2 linked regions of the Sphaerotilus montanus genome follow. The protein of the gene in region 2 interacts with the protein of the main gene of each other region in a pairwise test. Links are inferred from orthologs where the notes say so. Each region holds a gene or a part of one and is shown on either strand. Other genes may lie near its edges.

Evidence for each region.
Region 1: the proteins of grpE (region 2) and groL interact in binary tests that used the Escherichia coli proteins (3 or more experiments, as listed by UniProt). The link is inferred for Sphaerotilus montanus from one-to-one orthologs.

The regions. Positions count from the first base shown.
Region 1 is NZ_JACCFH010000001.1:2,512,477-2,528,618, reverse strand. What follows is about bases 2,600-5,518. They hold groL (chaperonin GroEL), read right to left. Parts: upstream 4,926-5,518; coding sequence 3,273-4,925; downstream 2,600-3,272. Other genes in these bases: BDD16_RS11400 (DUF3422 family protein), read left to right, coding at 5,438-5,518; groES (co-chaperone GroES), read right to left, coding at 4,965-5,255; BDD16_RS11415 (pilin), read right to left, coding at 2,600-2,973. In the rest of the region: cyclic pyranopterin monophosphate synthase MoaC, read left to right, coding at 89-568; BDD16_RS11420 (PglL family O-oligosaccharyltransferase), read right to left, coding at 585-2,366; more of BDD16_RS11415, read right to left, coding at 2,485-2,599; more of BDD16_RS11400, read left to right, coding at 5,519-6,772; BDD16_RS11395 (O-acetylhomoserine aminocarboxypropyltransferase/cysteine synthase family protein), read left to right, coding at 6,795-8,069; BDD16_RS11390 (outer membrane lipoprotein), read right to left, coding at 8,066-8,524; BDD16_RS11385 (HNH endonuclease), read right to left, coding at 8,572-9,129; BDD16_RS11380 (TetR/AcrR family transcriptional regulator), read left to right, coding at 9,274-9,933; BDD16_RS11375 (acyl-CoA dehydrogenase C-terminal domain-containing protein), read left to right, coding at 10,043-11,845; BDD16_RS11370 (DUF2147 domain-containing protein), read left to right, coding at 11,907-12,347; BDD16_RS11365 (3-hydroxyacyl-CoA dehydrogenase/enoyl-CoA hydratase family protein), read left to right, coding at 12,399-14,792; BDD16_RS11360 (acetyl-CoA C-acyltransferase), read left to right, coding at 14,816-16,015.
Region 2 is NZ_JACCFH010000001.1:313,330-323,021, reverse strand. The notes cover bases 1-2,857. They hold grpE (nucleotide exchange factor GrpE), read right to left. Parts: upstream 1,780-2,857; coding sequence 1,222-1,779; downstream 1-1,221. Other genes in these bases: BDD16_RS01380 (DUF6502 family protein), read left to right, coding at 1,982-2,857; dnaK (molecular chaperone DnaK), read right to left, coding at 1-1,101. In the rest of the region: more of BDD16_RS01380, read left to right, coding at 2,858-2,866; BDD16_RS01375 (DUF5666 domain-containing protein), read left to right, coding at 2,900-4,420; BDD16_RS01370 (RNA-binding S4 domain-containing protein), read right to left, coding at 4,436-4,885; BDD16_RS01365 (sensor histidine kinase), read right to left, coding at 4,882-6,372; BDD16_RS01360 (response regulator transcription factor), read right to left, coding at 6,378-7,058; BDD16_RS01355 (Bug family tripartite tricarboxylate transporter substrate binding protein), read left to right, coding at 7,214-8,173; BDD16_RS01350 (tripartite tricarboxylate transporter TctB family protein), read left to right, coding at 8,177-8,707; BDD16_RS01345 (tripartite tricarboxylate transporter permease), read left to right, coding at 8,709-9,692. UniProt on the Escherichia coli protein: Participates actively in the response to hyperosmotic and heat shock by preventing the aggregation of stress-denatured proteins, in association with DnaK and GrpE. It is the nucleotide exchange factor for DnaK and may function as a thermosensor.

The sequences.
Region 1 (16,142 bases), 2.2 Mb from region 2 along the record:
CCGCCTGGAGCGGGAGATGCAGCGGGGCTGCGTATGATGCCCGCTCTGTGTCTCTTCTGTGTAAACCCCTGCTGAGCGGATCCGACCGATGAATTCTCCCCTGACCCACTTCGACGCCCACGGCCAGGCCCACATGGTCGATGTGTCCGAGAAGCGCGAGACCCACCGGGTCGCCACCGCCGGCGGCACGATCCGCATGCTGCCCGCCACGCTGGCGCTCATCACGCAGGGCAACGCGAAGAAAGGCGACGTCATCGGCATCGCCCGCATCGCCGCCATCCAGGGCGCCAAGCGCACCTCGGACCTGATCCCGCTGTGCCACCCGCTGCCCATCACCAAGGTAGCCGTGGACTTCCAGATCGACGAGGCGGCCTCGGCCGTGCACTGCCAGGCCACCGTGGAGACGCTGGGCCGCACCGGCGTCGAGATGGAGGCGCTGACCGCCGTGCAGGTCGGTCTGCTGACCATCTACGACATGTGCAAGGCGGCCGACCGCGGCATGACGATGACCGACATCCGCCTGCAGGCCAAGCGGGGCGGCAAGTCGGGCGACTGGGTCGCCGACTGACCTGCCTGCCCGGCGCTCACGGTTTCGGGCGCAGCGCCTCGGCGGGCAAGGCCGGGTCGGGCAGACACTGGAACGGTGCCGGGGTCGGCGCGGCGGGCGGTGCGTCACAGACGGCGAAGAAGTCGGCCGACACCGGGTTGTGGAATTCACGCAGCCGGGCGGCGACATGCGCCGCACGCGCCGTCTCGCCCCGCCCCTGCAGGGCCCGCGCATAGGCGATCAGCAGCCGGGTATCGGCCAGGTGGTAGAGCGGCCGCTCGAACTGGTCGAACACCTTCTCCGGCTCCGGTGCCATCGTCACCGCGGCATAGTCGGCGTGGTGGCCCCACAGCACGCTGCGCTGCCCTTCGGCGATGCGCTCGGCCAGCGGGGCCGGCTCGCTCCAGGCCAGATCCGGCTCGAAGATGATGGCCACGCTGCCATATTCCACCGTCGACCAGAGCGATCCGGCCATCGCCAGCGCCCCGGTGGCGCACCAGACCGGGCGCCACGCGCCGGCCAGACGGGACACGCCCCCGGCGGACGTCGCCTCCGCAGGTGGCCGCACGGGCACCAGCCCGGTCAGCCAGCCGGCCAGCAGGGCCGCCGGCAGCAGGAAGTAGACATACCACAGCGGGTACTCCAGCAGGCTGTGCACACCGACCATCACCAGCATGAACAGCGCAGCGCGCGCGCCACGCGCGGTGTCGTCATCGGCCTGCTGCAGCGCGGACCGGGACATCCACAGCGCCACGAGCACGCAGCCAAGGATCGCCACGGCCATCGGCACCCCCGACTCGACCGCCAGTTGCAGCACGGCGTTGTGCGAGTGGTCGTAGAAAGCGACCGGCCGGCCCGGGAACGGGGTCATCGACCAGATGAAGTTGTAGGCCCCGAACCCGACACCCGTCCACGGATGGGTGCGGACCATGTCCCAGGTGTTGGACCAGATCTTGCCGCGCGAGCTGCTCGGGTCGCCGTGCAGCGTCTTCTTGAGCTGGTCCTCGCCGTAGAACATCACGCCGTGCGCCGAGAGCCACTGCTCCAGCCCCCACCAGCTCAGCGCGTACAGCGGCAGCATGGCCAGCAGCAGCCAGCGCACCGGGGACGGCAGCCGCCGGTCGACCGCGCCCCAGAGCGCCAGCAGCACCACGCCGACCAGCCCGGTGCGGGAGGCCGTCAGCGCCACGCTGAAGACCAGCACGCTCAGCACGGCCGCCAGCACGGCCAGGGGCTGGCGCTCGCGCACACCGAGCCAGACGGCGGCCGCTGCCGCCCACAGCAACAGCGTGGAGAGCTGGTTCGGCTGGCGCATGTTGCCGATGGCGCGGCCGGCGATGGTGGGGAAGGAGATCAGGCGGCCATCGGCGAGTTCGGGGCGAAACACCTGCACCACGCCGACCACGACACTCAGCAGCCCGGCCACCAGCAGCGCCGTCATCAGCGGGGTGACCCAGTCGTCGATGCGACCGGCGCGGGTGGCGGCGGCCGTGGCATGCACCAGCGCACCGGCCAGCACCAGGCACGCCAGCGGCGCCAGGCGCTGGCCCCACGGCGTGCTGGACGTGAGGATGGCCGCGACCAGCAGCGCACCGGCGACCAGCAGCAGCTTCGTCGCCCCCGAGGACGGCTGTGACGAGAGGCTGGGCCGCGCGGTCAATGCCCAGACCAGCAACCAGACCCCGCAGCCACCGAAGGCCACGACCTGGTTGAAGTAGGTCGAGGTGGGCGGCATGCTGCCGGCGATCAGGAAAGGAAGCGCCACCGCCAGCAGGGCCAGTGGCAGAAAGGAGACGGGGGGGTGATCGGGCGAGGTCATGAGTGGCTGATCATAGCGAGGCCACCGTCCGGAACCCTGAAACGACAAATGCGCCCGGAGGCGCATTTGCGATTTCAAACCGTGGACAAGAGCCCAAGCCTAGCTCAGGCAAATTGCATCACGGATAGACGCCGCGGCAGGATGCCGGCAGATACTTGCCCGGGATCGTGGTGCCGTCAGCAGCCAGACCACAGCGCCAGCCAGCGATCGTCTTGCCACCATCAGCTGTACCGACCAGGGCGGTCGTGCTGCTCTGGATCGGGACCAGCGTCAGCGCGTTCGTCGTCGAAGTCAACTGATTGAGATTGCTGTGGTTAGCAACAACGGTGACGACACCGTTCGCATCGACCGCCACGCTTGTCACGAACTTGGTAGCGGTCACGCTACAGCTCGTTGGCAGCACAGCGGACACATCTGCGACGTTTGATGACTGGACCGCCTCGGTAATGCTTGTACGGCACGACGAAGCAGCCAGCACAACTTCTGAAACCTTGGCCCGGACCGTGTAGTCCTGATACGCCGGCAGCGCGACGGCGGCCAGGATGCCGATGATCGCCACGACGATCATCAGTTCGATCAGCGTGAAACCTTGTTGAACTCGCTTCATGTTGCTTCCTGCAATGGGGGTGGAGATATTTCTGCAGTGCAGGGGCCGTGCCAGCCTGGAATCACGCAGAAACGCCCTGAATCGCCCGCTGCTGCCCGGTTGGAACGACAGGAATCGGTGCTTGGCAAGCCGGTCACTGCCAAAAAATGTCACTTTGCAGGTGCGCTGAACAGGACACGTCACCCTTGTTTGCGGGGGTAACCAGCCCTTCGACAGACCGAACCAGACCAGACAAAAAAAGGGCCGCATCGCTGCGGCCCTTTTCGCTTGTGCGCTGAGCGTTGCTCAGGCAGCGGACATTACATGCCCATGCCGCCCATGTCGCCCATGCCGCCCATGCCGCCGCCGCCCATGCCGCCAGCACCGGACTCGTCCTTCGGTGCTTCAGCGATCATGCACTCGGTGGTCAGCATCAGCGATGCGACCGACGCGGCGTTCTGCAGCGCGGTGCGGGTGACCTTCGTCGGGTCCAGGATGCCCATGTCGATCATGTCGCCATAGGTGTCGTTGGCGGCGTTGAAGCCGTAGTTGCCCGAACCAGCCAGGATGGCGTTCACGACCACGCTCGGCTCGCCACCGGCGTTGGCCACGATTTCGCGCAGCGGGGCTTCGATGGCCTTCAGGACCAGCTTGATGCCGGCGTCCTGGTCCGCGTTGTCACCGGCGATGACGCCAGCAGCCTGACGCGCACGCAGCAGGGCCACGCCGCCGCCAGCCACGATGCCTTCTTCGACGGCGGCACGGGTCGCGTGCAGCGCGTCTTCGACACGGGCCTTCTTTTCCTTCATCTCGACTTCGGTGGCAGCACCGACCTTGATGACGGCCACACCGCCGGCCAGCTTGGCCACGCGCTCTTGCAGCTTCTCGCGGTCGTAGTCGCTCGACGCTTCTTCGATCTGGATGCGGATCTGCTTGACGCGCGCTTCGATGATGTCGGCGGTACCGGCGCCATCGATGATGATGGTGTTTTCCTTGCCCACTTCGACGCGCTTGGCCTGGCCCAGATCGGCCAGCGTGACCTTGTCCAGCGACATGCCGACTTCTTCGGCGATGACCTTGCCGCCCGTCAGGATGGCGATGTCTTCCAGCATGGCCTTGCGGCGGTCGCCGAAGCCCGGAGCCTTGACAGCCACGACCTTCAGGATGCCGCGGATGGTGTTCACCACCAGCGTGGCCAGCGCTTCGCCGTCCACGTCTTCAGCGACGATCAGCAGCGGGCGACCAGCCTTGGCGACTTGCTCCAGCGTCGGCAGCAGGTCACGGATGTTGGACACCTTCTTGTCGTACAGCAGCACGAAGGGGTTGTCCAGGATCGCCGACTGCTTTTCCGGGTTGTTGATGAAGTACGGCGACAGGTAGCCGCGGTCGAACTGCATGCCCTCGACGATGTCGAGTTCGTTGTCCAGCGACTTGCCGTCTTCGACGGTGATGACGCCTTCCTTGCCGACCTTGTCCATCGCCTTGGCGATGATCTCGCCGATCGACGAATCGCTGTTGGCGGAGATCGAGCCGACCTGGCTGATTTCCTTGGTGGTCGTCGTGGCCTTCGAAGCGGCCTTCAGCTGGGCAACCAGGGCGGTGACCGCCTTGTCGATGCCGCGCTTCAGGTCCATCGGGTTCATGCCGGCGGCCACGTACTTCATGCCTTCGCGCACGATGGCTTGCGCCAGCACGGTGGCGGTGGTGGTGCCGTCACCGGCGTTGTCGGAGGTCTTGGAAGCGACTTCCTTGACCATCTGCGCGCCCATGTTCTGCAGCTTGTCCTTCAGTTCGACTTCCTTGGCGACCGAGACACCGTCCTTGGTCACGGTCGGGGCGCCGAACGAGCGCTCCAGAACGACGTTGCGTCCCTTCGGGCCCAGCGTGACCTTGACCGCGTTGGCCAGGATGTTCACGCCTTCAACCATGCGGTGACGGGCGTCTGCACCAAAAATAACGTCTTTAGCTGCCATGTTCTGACTCCGGAATCTTGAATGAATGAAGGGACGGGATTACTTGCCGACGACGGCGAAGAGGTCTTCTTCGCGCATCACGAGCAGTTCGTCGCCATCAACCTTGACCGACTGGCCGCTGTACTTGCCGAACAGGACGCGATCGCCCACGGCAACGTTCAGGGCGATGAAGTCGCCCTTGTCGTTGCGCTTGCCCGGGCCGACGGCCAGCACTTCACCCTGGTCGGGCTTCTCTGCGGCGTTGTCGGGGATCACGATGCCCGAGGCGGTCTTGGTTTCTTGTTCCAGACGCTTGACGATGACGCGGTCGTGCAGAGGACGAAGTTTCATTGCATCTCCTAGATACAGAACGAATTCAGTGGGTGGGTCACTAGCACTCACCGGTGGCGAGTGCTAACAGGACTGATTATAGGAACGCTCCCGGCGCTTTCAAGAGGAGCCCCGCAGAGAAACCGCTAATCTTCTGGGGCTGCTCCCGGCCTGCCTCTCCGTGCTCCCCGCCCGACATGCCCATGAACACCCTGCCCGACGCCCGAACCGCCCTGCCCCCGGACGATGATCTCCGCGCAATCCTGCACAACGAGGTCCATGCACGGCCAACGGCCCGCATCCGGCTGCCGGCACTGGTGGTCTATGTCGCGGTCCTGAACGACGGGGTGCGCCGGGAAGACGAGTGGGCACATCTGAAGCGCCTGCCCGGCCAGGATGGTCTGCGGCTGGCGGATCTGAGCAGCAGCTTCCTGCGGATCCGCCTGGGCAACTGCACCCTCAAGTGGGAGCGCCACAGCGAGTTCACCCGCTACTCCATCGTCCAGGCACTGCCCGAGGGCGCCGGTCTGGATGCGCCGGAGTCGCCCGCGCTGGACACGCTGGCGGTCGATGCGGACTGGCTGCGCGCCATCCCCGGCCGCACGGTGGCCGCCATCAAGCTCGCCATGGTGATCGGCGACATCTCGAACGCCCCGGCGACCGCACGCCTGGGCCAGCAGTGGCTGGGCGGACGCAGCGTGGTGGCCTCGATCATGGGCACCTATGGCCACTCGATCGCGGTGACAGCCTTCCGGCTGCGCGACAGCGGCTTCGAGCACATGCTGGTGATCGCGCCGGCCAGCACCACCGAGACCCGTGCCGGCCGCATCTCGCAGCGCCTGCTGGAGCTGGAGACCTACCGCCTGATGGCGCTGCGCGGCCTGCCGGCGGCCAAGTCGCTGGCGCCGGTGCTGGGCGAGGCCGAGGCGGCGCTGGCCGACATCACCGCCCGGCTGGAGAACAAGCAGGCCACCGACCAGGAACTGCTCGACACGCTGGTGGCGCTGGCGGCCAAGGTCGAGCGCGCCACCGCGGTGCACCAGTACCGCTTCTCCGCCACGCAGGCCTACCACGCCATCGTCGGCCAGCGCATCGCCGAGCTGCGCGAGAAGCCCATCTCCGGCACGCAGGGCATCGGCGAGTTCATGCAGCGCCGGCTCACGCCCGCCATCGCGACGGTGGCCGCCACGGCGCAGCGGCTGGCTGCGCTGTCACAACGCATCGAGCGCACCAGCGGCCTGCTGCGCACGCGGGTGGACATCGCCACCGAGACGCAGAACCAGCAGCTGCTGGCCCAGCTCACGCGCGGGCAGGAGCTGCAGTTGCGCCTGCAATCGACCGTGGAAGGGCTGTCGATCGCGGCGATCTCGTACTACGTGATGAGCCTGCTGTACTACGGCGCGAAGGCAGCGAAGGTTGCGGGTGTTCCCGTGAACCCGGACCTGTTCGCCGGTGCGATGATTCCGCTGGTGCTGTGGGCGGTCTGGACCACGACCCAGCGCATCCACAAACGCCTGCACGCCGAACAAGAACACTGACCCCACCGACAGGAGCCCCCCGATGAAGCTCGAAACCCTCGCCGTCCACGCCGGCTACAGCCCCGACCCGACCACCAAGGCCGCCGCGGTGCCGATCTACCAGACGGTCGCCTACGCCTTCGACAACGCGCAGCACGGCGCGGACCTGTTCGACCTGAAAGTGGCCGGGAACATCTACACCCGGATCATGAATCCGACGCAATCCGTGCTGGAAGCACGGGTCGCGGCGCTCGAAGGCGGCCTCGCGGCGCTGGCGGTGGCCTCCGGCATGGCGGCGATCACCTACGCGATCCAGACGATTGCCGAGTCCGGCGACAACATCGTCTCGGCCAGCCAGCTCTACGGCGGCACCTACAACCTGTTCGCGCACACGCTGCCGCAGATGGGCATCACGACCCGCTTCGCCGACGCGACCAAGCCGGAAACCTTCGCCGCGCTGATCGACGAGCGCACCAAGGCCATCTTCTGCGAATCGGTGGGCAACCCGCTGGGCAACGTCACCGACATCGCCGCGCTGGCCGCCGTGGCCCATGCCGCGGGCGTGCCGCTGATCGTGGACAACACGGTGCCCTCCCCCGCCCTGTGCCGCCCGATCGAGCACGGCGCGGACATCGTCGTGCATTCGCTGACCAAGTACATGGGCGGCCACGGCAACAGCGTCGCCGGCGCCATCGTCGACTCCGGCACCTTCCCGTGGGCGCAGCACAAGGAACGCTTCAAGCGCCTGAACGAGCCGGACGTGAGCTACCACGGCGTCGTCTACACCGAGGCACTCGGCCCGGCGGCGTACATCGGCCGCGCCCGCGTCGTGCCGCTGCGCAACATGGGCGCGGCGATCTCGCCGATGAACGCCTTCCTGATCCTGCAAGGCATCGAGACGCTGGCGCTGCGCATGGACCGCATCTGCGACAACACGCTGGCGCTGGCCACCTTCCTCAAGAGCCACCCGAAGGTGGCCTGGGTGAACTACGCCGGACTGGCCGACCACCCGGACCATGCGCTGGTGCAGAAGCAGATGGGCGGCCGGGCCTCGGGCATCCTGAGCTTCGGTCTGAAGGAAGGTGGACGCGAAGCCGGGGCGCGCGTGCTGGATGCGTTCAAGCTGTTCACGCGGCTGGTCAACATCGGCGACGCCAAGTCGCTGGCCACGCACCCGGCCTCGACCACGCACCGCCAGCTCAACGCCGAGGAACTCGCCAAGGCCGGCGTCAGCGAGGACATGCTGCGCCTGTCGGTCGGCATCGAGCACATCGACGACCTGATGGCCGACCTCGACCAGGCGCTCGCCGCGGTCTAGCGCGCCTTCATCACGCGGGTCTTGCCGCCCGTCGAGACGAGGATCACCGCCTCGCCGGGCACGAAGGTCTCGTTGCCTTTGGCCTGCACCAGCGCCCGGCGCTCGCCGCTGGGCAGCTGCAGCAGGATCTCGACCGCTTCCTCGCGCGTGCCGAAGCGCTCGATCGAGTTGCCGATGACGGCGCCTGCCACCGCGCCGAGCACGCCGACCACGATGCCCTCGCGCCGCCCGCCGACCGTGCTGCCAGCGATGCCGCCGACGACAGCGCCCGAGGTGCCGCCGATGCCCTGCTGCTGGCCTTCGACGACGACCGGGCGCACGTTGAGCACGACCGCGTCCTGCACGGTGGACAGGCGCTGGGCGTCACCAGGGCGGATCACGTCCGGGCTGGTGGTGCTGCAGGCGCCGAGCAGGAGTGCGGCGGCGGCCAGGGTGGTGGCGAAGAGTGCTTTCATGGTGGGAACCTGTGTTGTGCGTGGTCGGAGTCGCGGCGCTGGTCTGTTCAGCCATGCAGGCGGCTGTGACGCGGCACGCCGGCAAGCAGGAACTCCATCTGGTCCATGACGATGCGCCGCCCCTTGAGGATCATGTCCTCGTGCAGGCTGGGGATGTACGGAAGGTAAAGCAATTCCATCCGGCACTCCTGCAGCAGCCGATTGCCCTTGCGGCCGTTGCATCCGCGGCAGGCGGTGATGCAGTTCATCCACGAATCCTCGCCACCGCGCGAGGTGGGGACGATGTGTTCGCGGGTGAGCTGCTCGTCCCGGGCGTGCTGGCCGCAGTAGGCGCAGACGTGGCGGTCGCGGGCAAACAGCTTCGGATTGGTCAGCGCCGGGACCTGGCGCCAGGCGCGCGTCGGCACCGCACCGCGCACCGCGATGATCGGATGCAGCGCCAGCAAGGACTGCAACCCGGTGACCCGCTGGATGCCGCCATGCAGCACCAGGCACGGCTCGCCCACTGTCCACGCGACGGCATCGCAGACATAGAGGTTGGCCGCCTCCCGGGGTGAAATCCAGGCCTGAGGGCGACCCGAGACATCGAGTTGCAGCACATCCATGGCAAGGTCCTTGCGTGAGCATAGAGCAGACCGTGCGGGGCTGCCCACCTGGATCAGGCTAGAGTTTTGACTCTAGTCCCACAAGGGTGATCCGCAGTGGCACGGCGGGGTTCTTCGATCAGAATAGAACGATCGTTCGTTTTATTGCCCACCGTGACCTCTACCCCACTCGCTGCCACCCGGCCCGCCCGATCCGGCGCCCGTGCTGTCCACAAGGGCCAGCAGACGCGTGCCTCGATCCTGGACGCCGCCCTGAGCCTGGCGTCGCAGAAGGGACTGGAGGGGTTGTCGATCGGCCACCTGGCCGACATCACCGGCATGAGCAAGTCCGGCGTCTTCGCGCACTTCGGCTCCCGCGAAGAACTGCAGATGTCGGTCATCCGCGAATACCACGCACGCTTCGAGGAAGAGGTGTTCTACCCCTCGCTGCGCGAGCCGCGCGGCCTGCCGCGGCTGGAGGCGATGTTCCGCCGCTGGCTGGCGCGGGTCAGCATCGAGATCGACTCGGGCTGCATCTACATCAGCGGCGCGGTCGAGTTCGATGACCGGCCCGGCCCGGTGCGCGACGCGCTGGTGGACATGGTGCGCACCTGGCACACCGGCCTGGAGCGCGCCATCACCATCGCCCGGGAAGAAGGCCACCTGCGCGCCGACACCGATGCGCGCCAGATGCTGTTCGAGTTGCACGGGCTGGTGCTGGCGCTGCACCACGATGCCCGGTTCCTGCGCACCCCCGGTTCGGTCCAGCGGGCCGAACAGGGGTTCCTGAATGTGCTGGCCCGCTACCGGGCGCTGCCCGGCTGATCTGTTGCCGGGTATCCGCAGCCGGTCACGGTTGCCGGCGCGCCGCTTTCCGACAGTTTGTCCGATTGACTGATTCACCCCGATCACCGCCCTCGTCGAGGAGACTTCCATGCCCCAGTACAACCCGCCCCTGCGTGATCTTCAATTTGTGCTGCACGAACTCGTGCAGGTCACCGAGACCTTCAAGGAGATGCCGGCCCACGCCGAGGTCGATGTCGACACCGTCAATGCCATCCTCGAAGAAGGCGGCAAGTTCGCCGCGCAGGTGGTGTTCCCGCTGAACCGCAGCGGCGACGAGGAAGGCTGCACGCTCGACAAGACCACCCACGAGGTGCGCACCCCCAAGGGCTACAAGGAAGCCTATGCGCAGTACGTCGAAGGCGGCTGGGCGGCGCTGAGCTGCGACCCGGCCTACGGTGGCCAGGGCCTGCCGCACGTGGTGAACCAGTGCTTCTACGAGATGCTCAACAGCGCCAACCAGGCCTGGACGATGTATCCGGGCCTGTCGCACGGCGCCTATGAAAGCCTGCACGCCCACGGCACGCCCGAGCAGAAGGCCACCTACCTGCCCAAGCTGAGCAGCGGCGAGTGGACCGGGACGATGTGCCTGACCGAGCCGCATTGCGGCACCGACCTGGGCCTGCTGCGCACCAAGGCCGAGCCGCAGGCCGACGGCACCTACAAGCTCAACGGCGCCAAGATCTTCATCTCCGCTGGCGAGCACGACATGGCCGCCAACATCATCCACCTCGTGCTGGCCCGCCTGCCGGACGCCCCGAGCGGCTCGAAGGGCATCTCGCTGTTCATCGTGCCGAAGTTCCACGTCAACGCGGACGGCTCGCTCGGCGGTCGCAACGGCATCTTCTGCGCCGGCCTCGAACACAAGATGGGCATCACCAGCAACGCCACCGCGCAACTGGTGCTCGAAGACGCCGTCGGCACGCTGGTGGGCCAGCCGCACAAGGGCCTGGCCGCCATGTTCGTGATGATGAACGCCGCCCGCCTGGGCGTCGGGATGCAGTCGCTCGGGCTGACCGAAGTGGCGTACCAGAACGCCGTCGCGTATGCGAAGGACCGCCTGCAGATGCGCGCCCTGTCCGGCCCGAAGGCGCCGGAGAAGGCCGCCGATCCCATCATCGTGCACCCCGACGTGCGCAAGATGCTGCTGACCGCCCGCGCCTATGCCGAAGCCGGCCGCGCGCTGTGCGTGCACACGGCGCTGATGCTCGACCAGGAGCTCAGCCACCCGGACGAGGACGTGCGCAAGGCCAGTGCCGATGAAGTCGCGCTGCTGACGCCGATCATCAAGGCCTTCCTGACCGACAACGGCTGGATCGCCACCTCGCACTGCATGCAGGTCTTCGGCGGCCACGGCTACATCCGCGAGTGGGGCATGGAGCAGTACGTGCGCGATGCCCGCATCAACATGATCTACGAGGGCACGAACACGATCCAGTCGCTGGACCTGCTCGGCCGCAAGGTGCTGGCCGACAACGGCAAGAAGCTCAAGGCCTTTGGCAAGAAGATCGCCGAGTTCGTCGAGGAAGAAGGCATCCGCGAGGACATGCAGGAGTTCATCAACCCGCTGGCGGACATCGGCGACAAGGTAACCAAGCTGACGACCGAGCTGGGCATGAAGGCCTTCGGCAACCCGGACGAGGTGGGTGCGGCGGCGGTGGATTACCTGCGCGTGGTCGGGCACCTCGTGTTCGCTTACTTCTGGGCGCGCATGGCCAAGGTGGCGCTCGACAAGCTCAAGGAGCAAGGCGCGAACCCGGATCCGTTCTACGTCGCCAAGCTGCACACCGCGCGTTTCTACTTCGCCAAGCTGCTGCCGGAGACGGCGTCGCTGATCCGCACCGCCCGCGCCGGCCTCGCGCCGCTGATGGCGATGGACGAAGCGATGTTCTGATCCCGCGAAGCCCCCACCCCAACCCTCCCCCGCTGGGGGAGGGAGCAAGACCAGGCACACCATGAAAACCACCCTGATCGCCCTCGCGCTGGCCGGCGCCTCGCTGGCCGCTGCCGCGCAGTCCACGCCCGCCGGCCTGTGGAAAACCATCGACGACGATGGCAAGACCGAGAAGTCGCTGGTGCGCATCACCGAGACGGCAGGCACCTTCTCGGCCAAGGTCGAGAAAGTGTTCGACGCGACCAAGCAGGACGCCCGCTGCGAGCTGTGCAGCGACGACCGCAAGGACCAGCCCGTGCTGGGCATGACCATCGTCAAGGGCGTCCGGGCCAATCTGGACGACAAGGCGCTGTGGGACGGTGGCGAGATCCTCGACCCGAACAACGGCAAGACCTACAAGGTGCGCATGAAGCCCGTGGATGGCGGCAAGCGCATCGAGGTGCGCGGCTACATCGGCGCACCGCTGCTGGGTCGCACGCAGACCTGGATCCGCGTCGAATAACGCCCATCACGCCCCCAAAACGAAGATCCCGAATCTCACAAGGAAGCCCTCATGAGCCGTTTCAATGTCCGCCAGGTCGCCGTGCTCGGCGCCGGCGTGATGGGCGCGCAGATCGCCGCCCATCTGGTCAATGTCCAGGTGCCGGTCATCCTGTTCGACCTGCCCGCCAAGGAAGGCCCGAAGAGCGCCATCGCGCAGAAGGCCATCGACAACCTCAAGAAGCTCAAGCCCGCGCCGCTGGGCGTGGGCGACGATGCCAGCCGCATCCGCGCCGCGAACTACGAGGAGCACCTGGACCTGCTGAAGGACTGCGACCTCGTGATCGAAGCGATCGCCGAGCGCATGGACTGGAAGCACGACCTCTACGCCAAGATCGCGCCCTTCATCGCGCCGCACGCCATCCTCGCCTCGAACACCTCCGGCCTGTCGATCACGACGCTGTCGGACGGCCTGCCGGACGCGCTGAAGCCGCGTTTCTGCGGCATCCACTTCTTCAACCCGCCGCGGTACATGTACCTGGTGGAGCTGATTCCCACGCCGACCACCGAGGCGCGCTACCTCGACCAGCTCGAAACCTTCGTCACCTCGACCGTCGGCAAGGGCGTCGTGCGCGCCAAGGACACCCCCAACTTCATCGCCAACCGCGTCGGCATCGCCGGCATGCTGGCCACCATCCACGAGGCGCAGCAGTTCGGCCTGAGCGTCGACCTGGTCGATGACCTGACCGGCAAGAAGTTCGGCCGCGCCAGCTCCGGCACCTTCCGCACCGCGGACGTGGTCGGCCTGGACACGATGGCGCACGTCATCCGCACGCTGCAGGACAACCTCGGCCCGGACAAGGCGAACGACCCCTTCTTCCCGTCCTACGCGACACCGCCGGTGCTGTCGGCGCTGATCGCCAAGGGCGCGCTGGGGCAGAAGGTCGGCGCCGGTTTCTACAAGAAGGCCGGCCGCGACATCCTGCGGCTGGACGCGGCCAAGGGCGAGTACGTGCCGTCGGGGGGCAAGGCCGACCCGATCATCGACCGCATCCTGAAGAAGCCCGCAGCCGAGCGGCTGAAGCTGCTGCGCGAATCCAGCAACCCGCAGGCGCAGTTCCTGTGGGCGATCCTGCGCGACAGCTTCCACTACGTCGCGGTGCACCTGGCGACGATCGCCGACTCGGCGCGCGAGGTGGACTTCGCGATGCGCTGGGGCTTTGGCGCCAAACAAGGGCCGTTCGAGCTGTGGCAGGAAGCCGGCTGGCAGCAGGTGGCCAAGTGGGTGCAGGAAGACATCGACGCGGGCAAGGCCTTGTGCAACGCACCGCTGCCGGCCTGGGTGTTCGACGGCCGCACGGGCGTCCACACGCTGGAAGGATCGTGGTCCGCCGCGGCGGGCACCTACGTGCCGCGCTCGGCGCTGCCGGTCTACCAGCGCCAGCATTTCCCCGAGAGCCTCGTGGGCGCTGGCGCCGTCGATCCGCTGAAGAGCGGCACCGAGGTGTTCCGCAACGAAGAAGTGCGCGTCTGGACGCTGGACGGCGAGGTGCTGATCGCCAGCATCACGGCCAAGCTGCACCTGATCAGCCCGACCGTGACCGAAGGGCTGCTGAAGGCGGTCGAACTCGCGGAAGCCGGCTACCAGGGTCTGGTGATCTGGTCGCCGGATGACGTGTTCTCGGCCGGCGCGAACCTCGAATCGCTGATGCCGGTGTTCATGAAACTCGGCGCCAAGGGCATCGCGCCCGAGGAAAAGAAGCTGCAGGACATGATGCTGCGCGTGCGCTACGCCAGCGTGCCGGTGGTGGCTGCCGTGCGCGGCATGGCGCTGGGCGGCGGCTGCGAACTGGCGGTGCACTGCGCACAGCGGGTCGCGGCGATGGAGAGCTATGTCGGGCTGGTCGAGGTCGGCGTCGGGCTGATCCCGGGCGGCGGCGGGCTGACCTACGTGGCACGCCGGGCGGCGGAACGCGCGGCGAGCGTGCCGGGCAGCGACCTGCTCGCCTTCCTGAAGGACGGCTTCCAGGCCGCAGCCATGGCCACCGTCGGCACCAGCGCGCTGGAGTCGCGCAAGCTGGGCTACCTGCTGGACAGCGACATCGTCGTGCCGAACAAGGACGAGTTGCTGCACGTTGCCCTCAGCCAGGCCAAGGCGCTGGCCAACGCCGGCTACCGCGCGCCGGTCAAGGCGATGTTCCCGGTCGCCGGCCGCAGCGCCATCGCCACCATCAAGGCCAGCCTGGTCGGGATGCGCGACGGCGGCTTCATCAGCCAGCACGATTTCCACATCGCCAGCCTGATCGCGGACGTGGTCTGCGGCGGCGAGGTGGATGCGGGCACCCTCGTCACCGAGGAGTACCTGATGGCGCTGGAGCGCAAGCACTTCTGCGCGCTGCTCGAACACCCCAAGTCCCAGGAACGCATCATGGGCATGCTGCAGACCGGCAAGCCGGTGCGCAACTGACCCGGCCGACGGAGCACACACACATGAGCAAGCAACTGCAAGACGCCTACATCGTCGCCGCCACCCGCACGCCGATCGGCAAGTCGCACCGCGGCTTTTTCCGCAACACCCGCCCGGACGACCTGCTGGTGGCCGCCATGCGCGGCGCGCTGGCGCAAGTGCCGACGCTGGACCCGAAGGCCATCGAGGACGCCATCATCGGCTGCGCCATGCCCGAAGGTCCGCAAGGGCTGAACATGGCCCGCGTCGCCGCGCTGCTGGCGGGGCTGCCGAACACGGTGGGCGGCATCACCGTCAACCGCTTCTGCGCCTCGGGCCTGAGCGCGATCCAGATGGCCGCCGACCGCATCCGCGTCGGCGAGGCCGACGTGATGATCGCCGGCGGCGCCGAGAGCATGAGCATGGTGCCGATGAGCGGCAACACGCCGAGCTTCAACCCCTCGATCTTCGAGCGCGACGAGAACATCGGCATCGCCTACGGCATGGGCCTGACCGCCGAGAAGGTGGCCAACCAGTGGGGTGTCAGCCGCGAGGCACAGGACGCCTTCGCGCTGGCGTCGCACCAGAAGGCGCTGGCCGCACAGGCGGCGGGCGAATTCGACGCCGAGACCACGGCGGTGGACGTCGTCGAGCGCACGCCCGACCTCGTCACCGGCGAGATCCGCACCCGCACCCGCACGGTGAACCGCGACGAAGGCGCCCGCCCCGACACCACGCTCGAAGGCCTGGGCAAGCTCCGGACGGTGTTCGCCGCCAAGGGCAGTGTCACCGCGGGTAACAGCTCGCAGACCAGCGACGGCGCCGGGTGCCTGATCCTGGCCAGCGAGAAGGCGATCCGCCAGCACGGCCTGACACCGCTGGCGCGCTTCGTGAGCTACGCCAGCAAGGGCGTGCCGCCGGAGATCATGGGCATCGGCCCGATCGAGGCGATCCCCGCCGCGCTGCGCAGCGCCGGTCTGCAGCAGAGCGACCTGGACTGGATCGAGCTGAACGAAGCCTTCGCTGCACAGGCGCTGGCCGTGATCAATACCACGGGTCTCGACCCGGCGAAGGTCAATCGCATGGGCGGCGCGATCGCGCTCGGCCACCCGCTGGGGGCCACCGGCGCCATCCGCGCCGCGACGCTGGTCCACGCGCTGCGCCGCCATGGCCTGAAATACGGCATGCTGACGATGTGCGTCGGCACCGGCCAGGGCGCCGCCGGCATCTTCGAGCGCGTCTGAACCCGTCGCCACCCAGGACGGTTCCACGGTGACCGCCCGAGCCGCTGCACCGCCGTGTGCAGCGGCTTTTTTGTTTCACACGCAACAATCGGTCGTGAACGGTTGTTGCAGCGCACTTACCATTCCC
Region 2 (9,692 bases):
GTTCACGTCCTTGCGCGGTTCCTTGCCGAAGAACTCCTTGACCTTGTCCTGCACCTTGGGCATGCGGGTCATGCCGCCGACCAGGATCACGTCGTCGATGGCGCTGACGGAGACGCCGGCATCCTTCATCGCGGTGCGGCAGGGGGCGATCGTGCGCTCGATCAGCTCTTCCACCAGCGACTCCAGCTTGGCGCGGGTCAGCTTGATGTTCAGGTGCTTCGGGCCCGAGGCATCGGCCGTGATGTACGGCAGGTTCACGTCGGTCTGCGACGAGTTCGACAGCTCGATCTTCGCCTTCTCGGCGGCTTCCTTCAGGCGCTGCAGGGCCAGCACGTCCTTGGTCAGGTCGACGCCCTGTTCCTTCTTGAACTCGGTGACGATGAAATCGATGATGCGCTGGTCGAAGTCTTCGCCGCCCAGGAAGGTGTCGCCGTTGGTCGACAGCACTTCGAACTGCATTTCACCGTCGACGTCGGCGATCTCGATGATGGACACGTCGAAGGTGCCGCCACCCAGGTCGTACACCGCGATCTTGCGGTCGCCCTTGCCGTGCTTGTCCAGACCGAAGGCCAGTGCGGCGGCGGTCGGCTCGTTGATGATGCGCTTGACGTCCAGACCGGCGATGCGGCCGGCGTCCTTGGTCGCCTGGCGCTGCGCGTCGTTGAAATAGGCCGGCACCGTGATCACGGCCTCGGTCACTTCTTCACCGAGGTAGTCCTCGGCGGTCTTCTTCATCTTGCGCAGCACTTCGGCCGAGACCTGCGGCGGCGCCATCTTCTTGCCGCGCACTTCCACCCAGGCGTCGCCGTTGTCGGCTGCCGCGATGGTGTAGGGCATCAGGTCGATGTCCTTCTGCACTTCCTTCTCGGTGAACTTGCGACCGATCAGGCGCTTGACCGCGTACAGCGTGTTGCGCGGGTTGGTGACCGCCTGGCGCTTGGCCGAGGCGCCGACGAGGATCTCGCCGTCTTCCTGGTACGCAATGATGGACGGCGTCGTGCGCGCGCCTTCACTGTTCTCGATCACCTTCGTGGTGTTGCCTTCCATGATGGAGACACACGAGTTGGTGGTGCCGAGGTCGATGCCGATGATCTTGCCCATGGTGTTGAAGCTCCGGAAATTGTTTGGTTGTCTGTGATCTGTGGCTTGTCCGGCCGGTTTCAAGGGGGATCGAGGCCCTGGAACGCCGGACAGGCCTGTTATTTGTGCTGGGTCAAGGCCTTACTTCGGCGCGGCCACGGTGACGAGCGCCGGGCGCAGCACCCGCTCGGCGATGAGATAGCCCTTCTGCAGCACCATCACGACGGTGTTGGCGTCCTGGTCGGCGGGCACCACGCTGATGGCCTGGTGCTGGTGCGGGTCGAACTTCGTGCCGACTGGAGGGCTGATCTCGACGACCTTGTTGCGCTCCAGCGCCTGCACCAGCTGCCGCAGCGTGATGTTCACGCCTTCGAGCACCTGCTCGGGCGAGCCCTGGCCGCTGGCATGGGTGGCCAGTGCGGCTTCGAGGCTGTCCTTCACCGGCAGCAGGCTTTCGGCGAAGCCTTCGACCGCGAACTTGCGCGACTTGGCGATTTCCTCGTCGGCACGGCGGCGGGTGTTGTCGGCCTCGGCCTTGGCGCGCAGGTAGGCATCGGCCAGCTCGACGTTCTTGGCTTCGAGTTCGGCGATGCGGGCAGCGGCCTCGCTGGCGGCGGCCTCGGCCGTGTCGGCGGACGTGGTGTGCAGCGACGCGGGCTCGGTGTCTTGGTAGGGAGCGGAGTTCTGGGTGTCGGACATTGGAGAGTCTTTTCCTGGCCTGTTTTTGCAGCGACTGGATTGCGAAATGAGGATGACCCTGCAGACTTCAAGGGGTCAGGTGACAGAAGTTGACGAATCACGCCCGGCTGGCGACGTGATAACTGTCACACTTGCGGACTGGAATGTCCGCACGCTGTGCGGCCGGGGGAGTTCGGCCGGGGTGTGGGCACGTTTGCTGACGATGACCGATCCGATTTTGCCCACCCCTGCCGAGCAGTCGCTCGACGATGTTGCCGTGATGCTGGCGCCTCTGGTGCGCTGGCTGCTGGTGCAGGGCATCCCGCTGAATGCGCTGGTACGTACCCTGCGCGGTGTCTACCTGTCCGAAGCCCACGATGACCTGGCCCGGCGCGGACGCCGCGTGACCGATTCCGCGCTGAGCGTGCTGACCGGCATCCACCGCAAGGAAGTGCGTGCCTTCATGGAAGCGCACCACGAGCCTGCCGGCACGCCGGCACCTGCCGCGCGCCTGACACCCACGCCGGCATCGGTGCTCTTCTCGCAGTGGATCACCGATCCGGACTACCGGGAACCGGCCGGCGAGATCCGGCGGGATCTGCCGCGGCATGGTCCCGCTCCGAGCTTCGAGGCGCTGGCGCGCGAAGCCTCGCGCGATGTCCATCCCCGCACGCTGCTGGAAGAGCTGGAGCGGCTGCAACTGGTCGAGGTGCAGCCCGAGCGGGTGCGTCTGCTGTCCGATCGATTCGTCCTGCCTCTGCATGATCCGGCGGCCGTGCGCACGATGGCGGTCAACGTGGCTGACCACATCGCCGCTGCGGTGCACAACCTGCAGGCCGAGGCGCCGTCCGAGCGCCGGCTTGAACAGAGCGTCTTTGCCGACGGGCTGAGTCTGGCGGCCGCGAGCCACCTCGGTGACGTGGCGCGACAGCTCTGGGGCGTGGCACTGGAGAGCATGGTGCGCGAGGCGCGCGCGCAGATCGCGCTGGAGGCGGAGCGTGGTCGCCAGCCGACACCGGATCATTCCGATGACCGGAACACCCGGGTGCGCTTCGGGATTTATTACCATCTTGAAGTGAATAAATCGACCAACCCCCGGGAGGACTGAATGGCTGGGGTGGATCAGGCAGGAGATGAACAGATGCGGGTTTCGAATCGACGGATCGGGCTGGCGGCGGCGCTGGTGGCCGGGCTGCTGGCGGTGCTGGTCGCCTGTGGCGGCGGCAGCGTGGGGACCAATGGTACCGGCAGCCCGGTGCTGGTGGGCCTGAACGTGGGCACGGTGTCGGGTCTGGGCAGCGTGATCGTCGATGGCACCCGCCATGACGACAGTGCCGCGAAGACCGAGATCAGCCGCAATGGCACCGACGTCGAGGTGGGCGATGTGCGTCTGGGGCACCGGGTGTCGCTGGAGTTCGGCACGGATGCTGCGGGCACGCAAGTGCTGCAGCGCATCGAGCTGCTGCCGAGTGTCTCGGGCCGCGTCAGCGAGCGCACTGCAGACACCATCGGCGTGCTGGGCCAGACGGTCACCGTCAACAGCGACCCGGCCCGCGGACCGGTGACCACCTTCGAGTCACCGCTGAGTGGCCTGGCCGACCTGCAGCTCGGCGATGCGGTGGACGTGCACGCGCTGACCCAGCGCACCGGATCCGGCCCGACCGACGTGCGCTTGGTGGCCACGCGCATCACCCGGCGCAGCGCGCTCCCCGGCGTGCGGGTCAGCGGGGCGGTGGCCGCGCTGTCGGCAGCCGGCAGCGGCGGTGCGCGCAGTTTCCGGCTGGGGGCCTTGACGGTGGAGCTGCCATCGGCCGCCGCCCTGCAGCCGCAGGGCATCGCCCTGCTCGACGGCCGCACGGTGACCGTGTTCGCTCCCGAGTCGGCGTTTGATCCGGCCACGCTGGTCCTCGGTGCCAGCCTGGTGCAGGTGATGTCGGTCGGCACAGCCGGCAGCGGCAGCGCCGGTGTGGCCAGCACCCTGGGCCGCGCCGGACTGGTCGGTGCCTGGACCGGGAGCACGTTCGAGCTGGACGGGGTGGGGCTGCTGGTCCAGGCCGACACGCAGATCGTGTCGCCGGGGCAGGCGCTGGGGGACGGGGCGTACGTGCAGGCCACGGCCGTGCTGGACAGCAGCGGCCGCTGGCGGGCGACCCGCATCGAGCGCCTGGGCACTGCAGCCGCCGTTGCCGAATTGCGGGGCACGCTGGACGACTGGTCGGCCACGGCCGGCACCTTCCGCCTGCGCGACACCGTGGTGACGCTGGCGCCGTCCGCGCGGATCGATCTGGCCGCCTGCCGTGCGCCGTCGCTGGCGGACGGGCTGTATGTCGAGGTGCGGGGGGCGTCCACCGCGCAGGGCCTGACGGCCAGCACGGTGGTCTGTGCGCCGGAGCCGGCGGGCACCAAGAGCCGGCTGGAGCGCCACGGGCTGGTGCTGACCGCGGACGCCGTGGCGCGCAAGCTGACCATGCGCCACCAGGCGGGGGGGGCGGTGCTGACGGTCACCTGGTCGGACTCGCTCTATCTGCGCGAGCCGCTGACCATGGCGGCCCTGGTGGCGCTGGCCGGCACGTCGAGCCAGATCGAAGTCGAGGGCACGCTGTCGGCGGACGGGCTGCAGATGGCCGCCCGCAAGATCAAGCTGCGCACGACGCGCCACTGACTGCGGCTGCCGCGGTCAGGCTTCGTCGTCGAGCGACGCGCTCCAGCGTTGCCACTCGACGAGCTGGCGGCGGTCTGCCTTGGTGGGGCGGCCCTGCTCCATGGCCACGGCCGGGTCGACCGCGTACGGCCGGCGGACCTGCCACTCGGCCTGGGCGGCGATGCTCTCGGGTGTTTCGGCGTACAGGCGTTGCGCCTGGGGTGCCGGGCCACGGGCTTCCGACAGCCCGAGCACCTGCACCTCGCGTGGCACCGGGCTGTTGCCCTGGCGCAGGCTCAGGCGGTCGCCCGGTCGCACTTCGCGCGAAGGCTTGGCGTGCTGGGCATTGACCAGCACGCGGCCACGCTCGATCTCGTCACCCGCCAGGGTGCGGGTCTTGAAGAACCGTGCGGCCCACAGCCACTTGTCGAGGCGCTGGCCTGGCATCGGCGCGGGCGGGGCGGGAGGGCGGGACTTGCTGCTCATCGGCTGGTGAAGGATTCGGAGGGCGGTGGATCGGCCAGGGGCAGGCGCACGGTGGCGTCCAGCCCGGTGGTGTGCCCGTCGGGGGCGGTGCGATTGTCCAGCACCAGCGCACCGCCGAGCGACTGCACGATCTCCTGGCAGATGGCCAGTCCCAGGCCGGCACCGGAGCGCAGGTTGTCCGCGCTGCGGCCCGCCGCAAAGGGGCGGAACAGGTGCATGCGCTGCGCAGCCGGGATGCCAGGGCCGCTGTCGGCAATCGTCAGCGTGGCGTGGCGCGGGTCGCTGCGCAGCCGGATGGCGAGCGCCGAGCCATCGGGGGAGCACTTGATGGCGTTGTGCAGCAGGTTGCGCACGAGTTCCCGCAGGGCCCAGGCGTGGGCGCGCACGGGGGCGTTGTCGGTCTCGATCGAGAACTCCAGCCCGTGGTCGGCGATCAGCGCGGAGAGGTCGAGCGCCACGTCGCGCACCAGGCGGTCCCAGTCCAGCACCGGCGCCTGGCCCTGCTGGCGCAGTTGTTCGACCTTGGCGAGTGCCAGCATCTGGTTGGCCAGTTCGGTGGCACCGTCCACGGTGTGCTCGATCTCGGCCAGTGCCTGCCTGGCATCGATGTCGCCACGGCGGGCCGACTGGACCTGCGTCTTGAGCACGGCCAGCGGGGTGCGCAGCTGGTGCGAGGCGTCGCGCACGAAGCGTTTCTGGTGGTCGAGCAGCTGGGACAGCCGCGCCATCATCGCGTTGTTGGCATCGATCAGCGGTTGCAGCTCGCGCGGGGCCTCGTCGGCCACGAGCGGGGTCAGGTCGCCGTCGCCGCGCTGCTGCAGCTGGGCGCTGAGCTGGCGCACCGGCCGCGTCGCCCGCTGCACGACCCAGACCACCACGCCCGCGATCACCGCGATCAGCGCGGCCTGCCGCCACAGCGTGCCCAGCAGCAGCGCACGGGCCAGCGTGCGGCGCAGCTCCAGCGTCTCGGCGACCTGGATCACGGCCATGCCGACCCCCTCGCTCCCGGCCACCGGCTGCAGCAGCACGGCCACCCGCACCGGCTGGCCGCGGAACTCGGCGTCGTAGAAATCGACCAGCGCGGCATAGACGCTGCGCGCGGGCAGCTGGCCGTGCCAGACGGGCAGGTCCTCGAAGCCCGAGATCATCCGGCCCTGCGTGTCGCTGACGCGGAAGTACATCCGGCTGCGGTTGTCGGCCTCGAAGGCTTCGAGCGCGGAGTAGGGCACGGTGGCCGTGACGACCGTGCCCTGGCCATGGGCATCGCGGGCGATGTCCAGATGCTCGCCGATCGACTTGGCCGATGCCAGCAGGGGGCGGTCGTAGGCGGTGTCGGCCGATTCCAGGGCCTCCCGGTAGACGCTGAGGGTGTTGACCAGCACCAGCACCACCACCGGCCCCAGGATGCCGAGCAGCAGGTAGGCGCGCAGCGACAGGTGCTCGTGCAGCTGGCGCCAGCGTGCAAGGAGCGACAGGCGGTCCGGCATGGAGGTCAGGGCACGGCCTTGAGCAGATAGCCCAGGCCGCGCAGCGTGACAAGCTGTGCGCCGGTCTGGGCAAGCTTCTTGCGCAGACGGTAGACGACCACCTCGATGGCCTCGGCCTGCACGTCGGCTTCCCCCGGGAACACCAGATCGAACAGCCGCTCGCGCGCCACCGCGTGGCCGGGCCGCGCGAGCAGCGCGCGCATCAGGGCGAGTTCGCGCGCGGTCAGCTCCATCGGCGCATCGTGCAGGTAGACGGCGCCGCTGTCGGCGTCCACGCGCAGGCCGCAGAAGGCGTCCGGCGGTCGGCCCGCTCCGCCGGAGGCGGCACCGGAGCGGCGCACCAGCGCCCGCACCCGGGCCTCCAGTTCGTCCAGATCGAACGGTTTCGCGAGGTAGTCGTCCGCACCGGTGTTCAGGCCCAGGATGCGGTCACCCACCGTGCCACGGGCGGTCAGGATCACCACGGGCGTGCTCCAGCCGGCGCTGCGGGCGCGGCTGAGCACCTCCAGCCCGTCCAGCCCGGGCAGGCTCAGGTCGAGCAGCACGACATCGGGCTGGCTCGCTTCCCAGCGGTCGAGCGCGCGGGCGCCGTCGTCGCAGCTGACGACCTGGATGCCGCGCCGCTCGAAGGCGCGGCGCAGCGTGGTCTGCATCGTGGCGTTGTCTTCGATCAGCAGGAGTTTCATGGTGGCAAGCCTAGCGCGTCCGGGAATCGATCCTGTCCGACCGGAACCCCGCATTTCCCCTAGGTCCCCGGACAGCCGTTTGACAGACAGCGCGGCGACCATCCTCCCTGTCCCGTTCAGAACCGTCCCACCACCATCCGCCCAGGAGTTCTCCCATGCGTCGCGACACCTTCCTCAAGTCCCTGGCCGCCATGGCCGCTGCGGGCGTGCTGCCCGCGCAGGCCGCCGATGTCAACCTCAAGATGATGATCCCGGCCAATCCGGGCGGTGGCTGGGACGGCACCGGCCGCGCGCTGGGCAAGGCGATGCAGGACGCCGGCGCGGTCAGCACCGTGCAGTACGAGAACAAGGGCGGTGCGGCCGGTGCGATCGGTCTGGCGCAGTTCGTCAACGGCAGCAAGGGCGACCCGAACACGCTGATGGTGATGGGCGCCGTGATGATCGGCGGCATCATCACCGGCAAGCCGCCGGTCTCGCTGACCGCCGCGACGCCGATCGCGCGCCTGTCCAGCGAATACAACGTCTTCGTGGTGCCGGCCGAGTCGCCGTTCAAGACGATGAAGGACGTCGTCGAGGCCGTCAGGAAGGATGCCGGCAGCGTCAAGTGGGGCGGTGGTTCGCGTGGATCGACCGAGCACATCGCCGCGGCCATGCTGGCGCGCGAGATCGGTGTCGACGCGACGAAGATCAACTACGTGCCTTTCCGTGGCGGCGGCGAGGCGATCGCGGCCATCCTGGGTGGCAACGTCTCGGTCGGCGGCAGCGGCTACAGCGAGTTCCAGCAGTACATCGAGTCCGGCAAGATGCGCCCGATCGGCGTCACTTCGCCGACCCGCCTGAAGCTGGCGCCGAACGTGCCGACGATGAAGGAGCAGGGCTTCAACGTCGAGATCGGCAACTGGCGCGGGGTCTACGGTGCCCCCGGCATCACGCCCGCCCAGCGCAAGGCGCTGACCGACCTGCTGCAGAAGACCGTCAAGTCCAAGGCCTGGGCCGAGGCGATGGAGAAGAACGGCTGGACCGACGCCTGGCTGGCAGGCACGGCCTTCGACGAGTTCGTCGAGCGCGAGTTCGCGTCGCTGCGGGCGACGATGGTCAAGGCCGGGATGATCTGAGCCATGACCGACACGGTGCGTGACGCTTTGCCGGCCGATGCCCGGCGCCACCAGACCTGGCTGGGTGCCGGTGTGGTGGTGCTGGCACTGGGTCTGGCGTGGGGGGCGACCTCCATTTCTTCCGATGCGGGCTACGCTGGTGTCGGTCCGAATTTCCTGCCCTGGGTGGTGTCGGGACTGCTCGGCCTGTGCGGCGTCTGGCTTGTCTGGGAGGCCCGCACCGGCGGCTTCCGCGACATGGACGAGACCGACGGCGCCGACCGGGGCGACTGGCCCGGCTTCGCCTGGGTCACTGCCGGCATCCTCCTCAACGCGTTGCTGATCACGAAGATCGGCTTCATCCTCAGCTGCGCCCTGTGCTTCGTGCTGGCGGTGCGCGGCTTCAAGGCGTCGGAGGGGCGGCTGGACCTGCGCCCGCGCGCCTGGATCACCGACAGCCTGATCGGCATCGCCATTTCGGCGCCGGTCTACTGGATGTTCACGAAGGCGCTGGCCATCAGCCTGCCCGGACTCACCGCCACGGGATGGCTCTGACATGGATGCACTGCACATCTGGAACAACCTGCTGCAGGGCTTCCTGACGGCGGGCACGCCCATCAACCTGCTGTGGGCGCTGGTCGGCTGCACGCTGGGCACGGCGGTCGGCGTGCTGCCCGGCATCGGCCCGGCCACCGCGGTGGCGATGCTGCTGCCGATCACGCTGAAGGTGGAGCCGACGGCGTCGATGATCTTCTTCGCCGGCATCTACTACGGCGCGATGTATGGCGGCTCGACCACCTCGATCCTGCTGAACACGCCGGGCGAGGCCGGCTCGATGGTCACCGCACTCGAAGGCAACAAGATGGCCAAGAACGGCCGTGCCGGGGCGGCACTGGCCACCGCGGCGATCGGCTCGTTCGTGGCCGGCACCATCGCCACCGTGCTGGTGACGATGTTCGCGCCGCTCGTGGCCACCTACGCCATCCGTCTCGGCCCGCCGGAATACTTCATGCTGATGCTGCTGGCCTTCTGCACCGTCAGCGCGGTGCTGGGTCAGAGCACGCTGCGCGGCCTGACGGCGCTCGGTGTCGGTCTGGCGATGGGCCTGATCGGCATCGACCAGATCTCCGGCCAGGCCCGCTACACCGGCGGGGTGCCCGAATTCATGGACGGCATGGAAGTCGTGCTGGTCGCGGTCGGCCTGTTCGCGGTGGCCGAGGCGCTGTACGCGGTGCTGTTCCAGGGCCGCGTGGTCGAGACGCAGAACACGCTGACCTCGGTCCACATGACCAGGCTGGAATGGCGCCGCTCGTGGCCGGCGTGGCTGCGCGCGACCTTCATCGGCTTCCCCTTCGGCACCATCCCGGCCGGCGGCAGCGAGATCCCGACCTTCCTGAGCTACGCGACCGAGAAGAAGCTGTCGAAGCACAAGGAAGAGTTCGGCACCACGGGTGCGATCGAGGGTGTGGCCGGTCCGGAAGCGGCCAACAACGCCGCGATCACCGCCACGCTGATCCCGCTGCTGACGCTGGGCATCCCG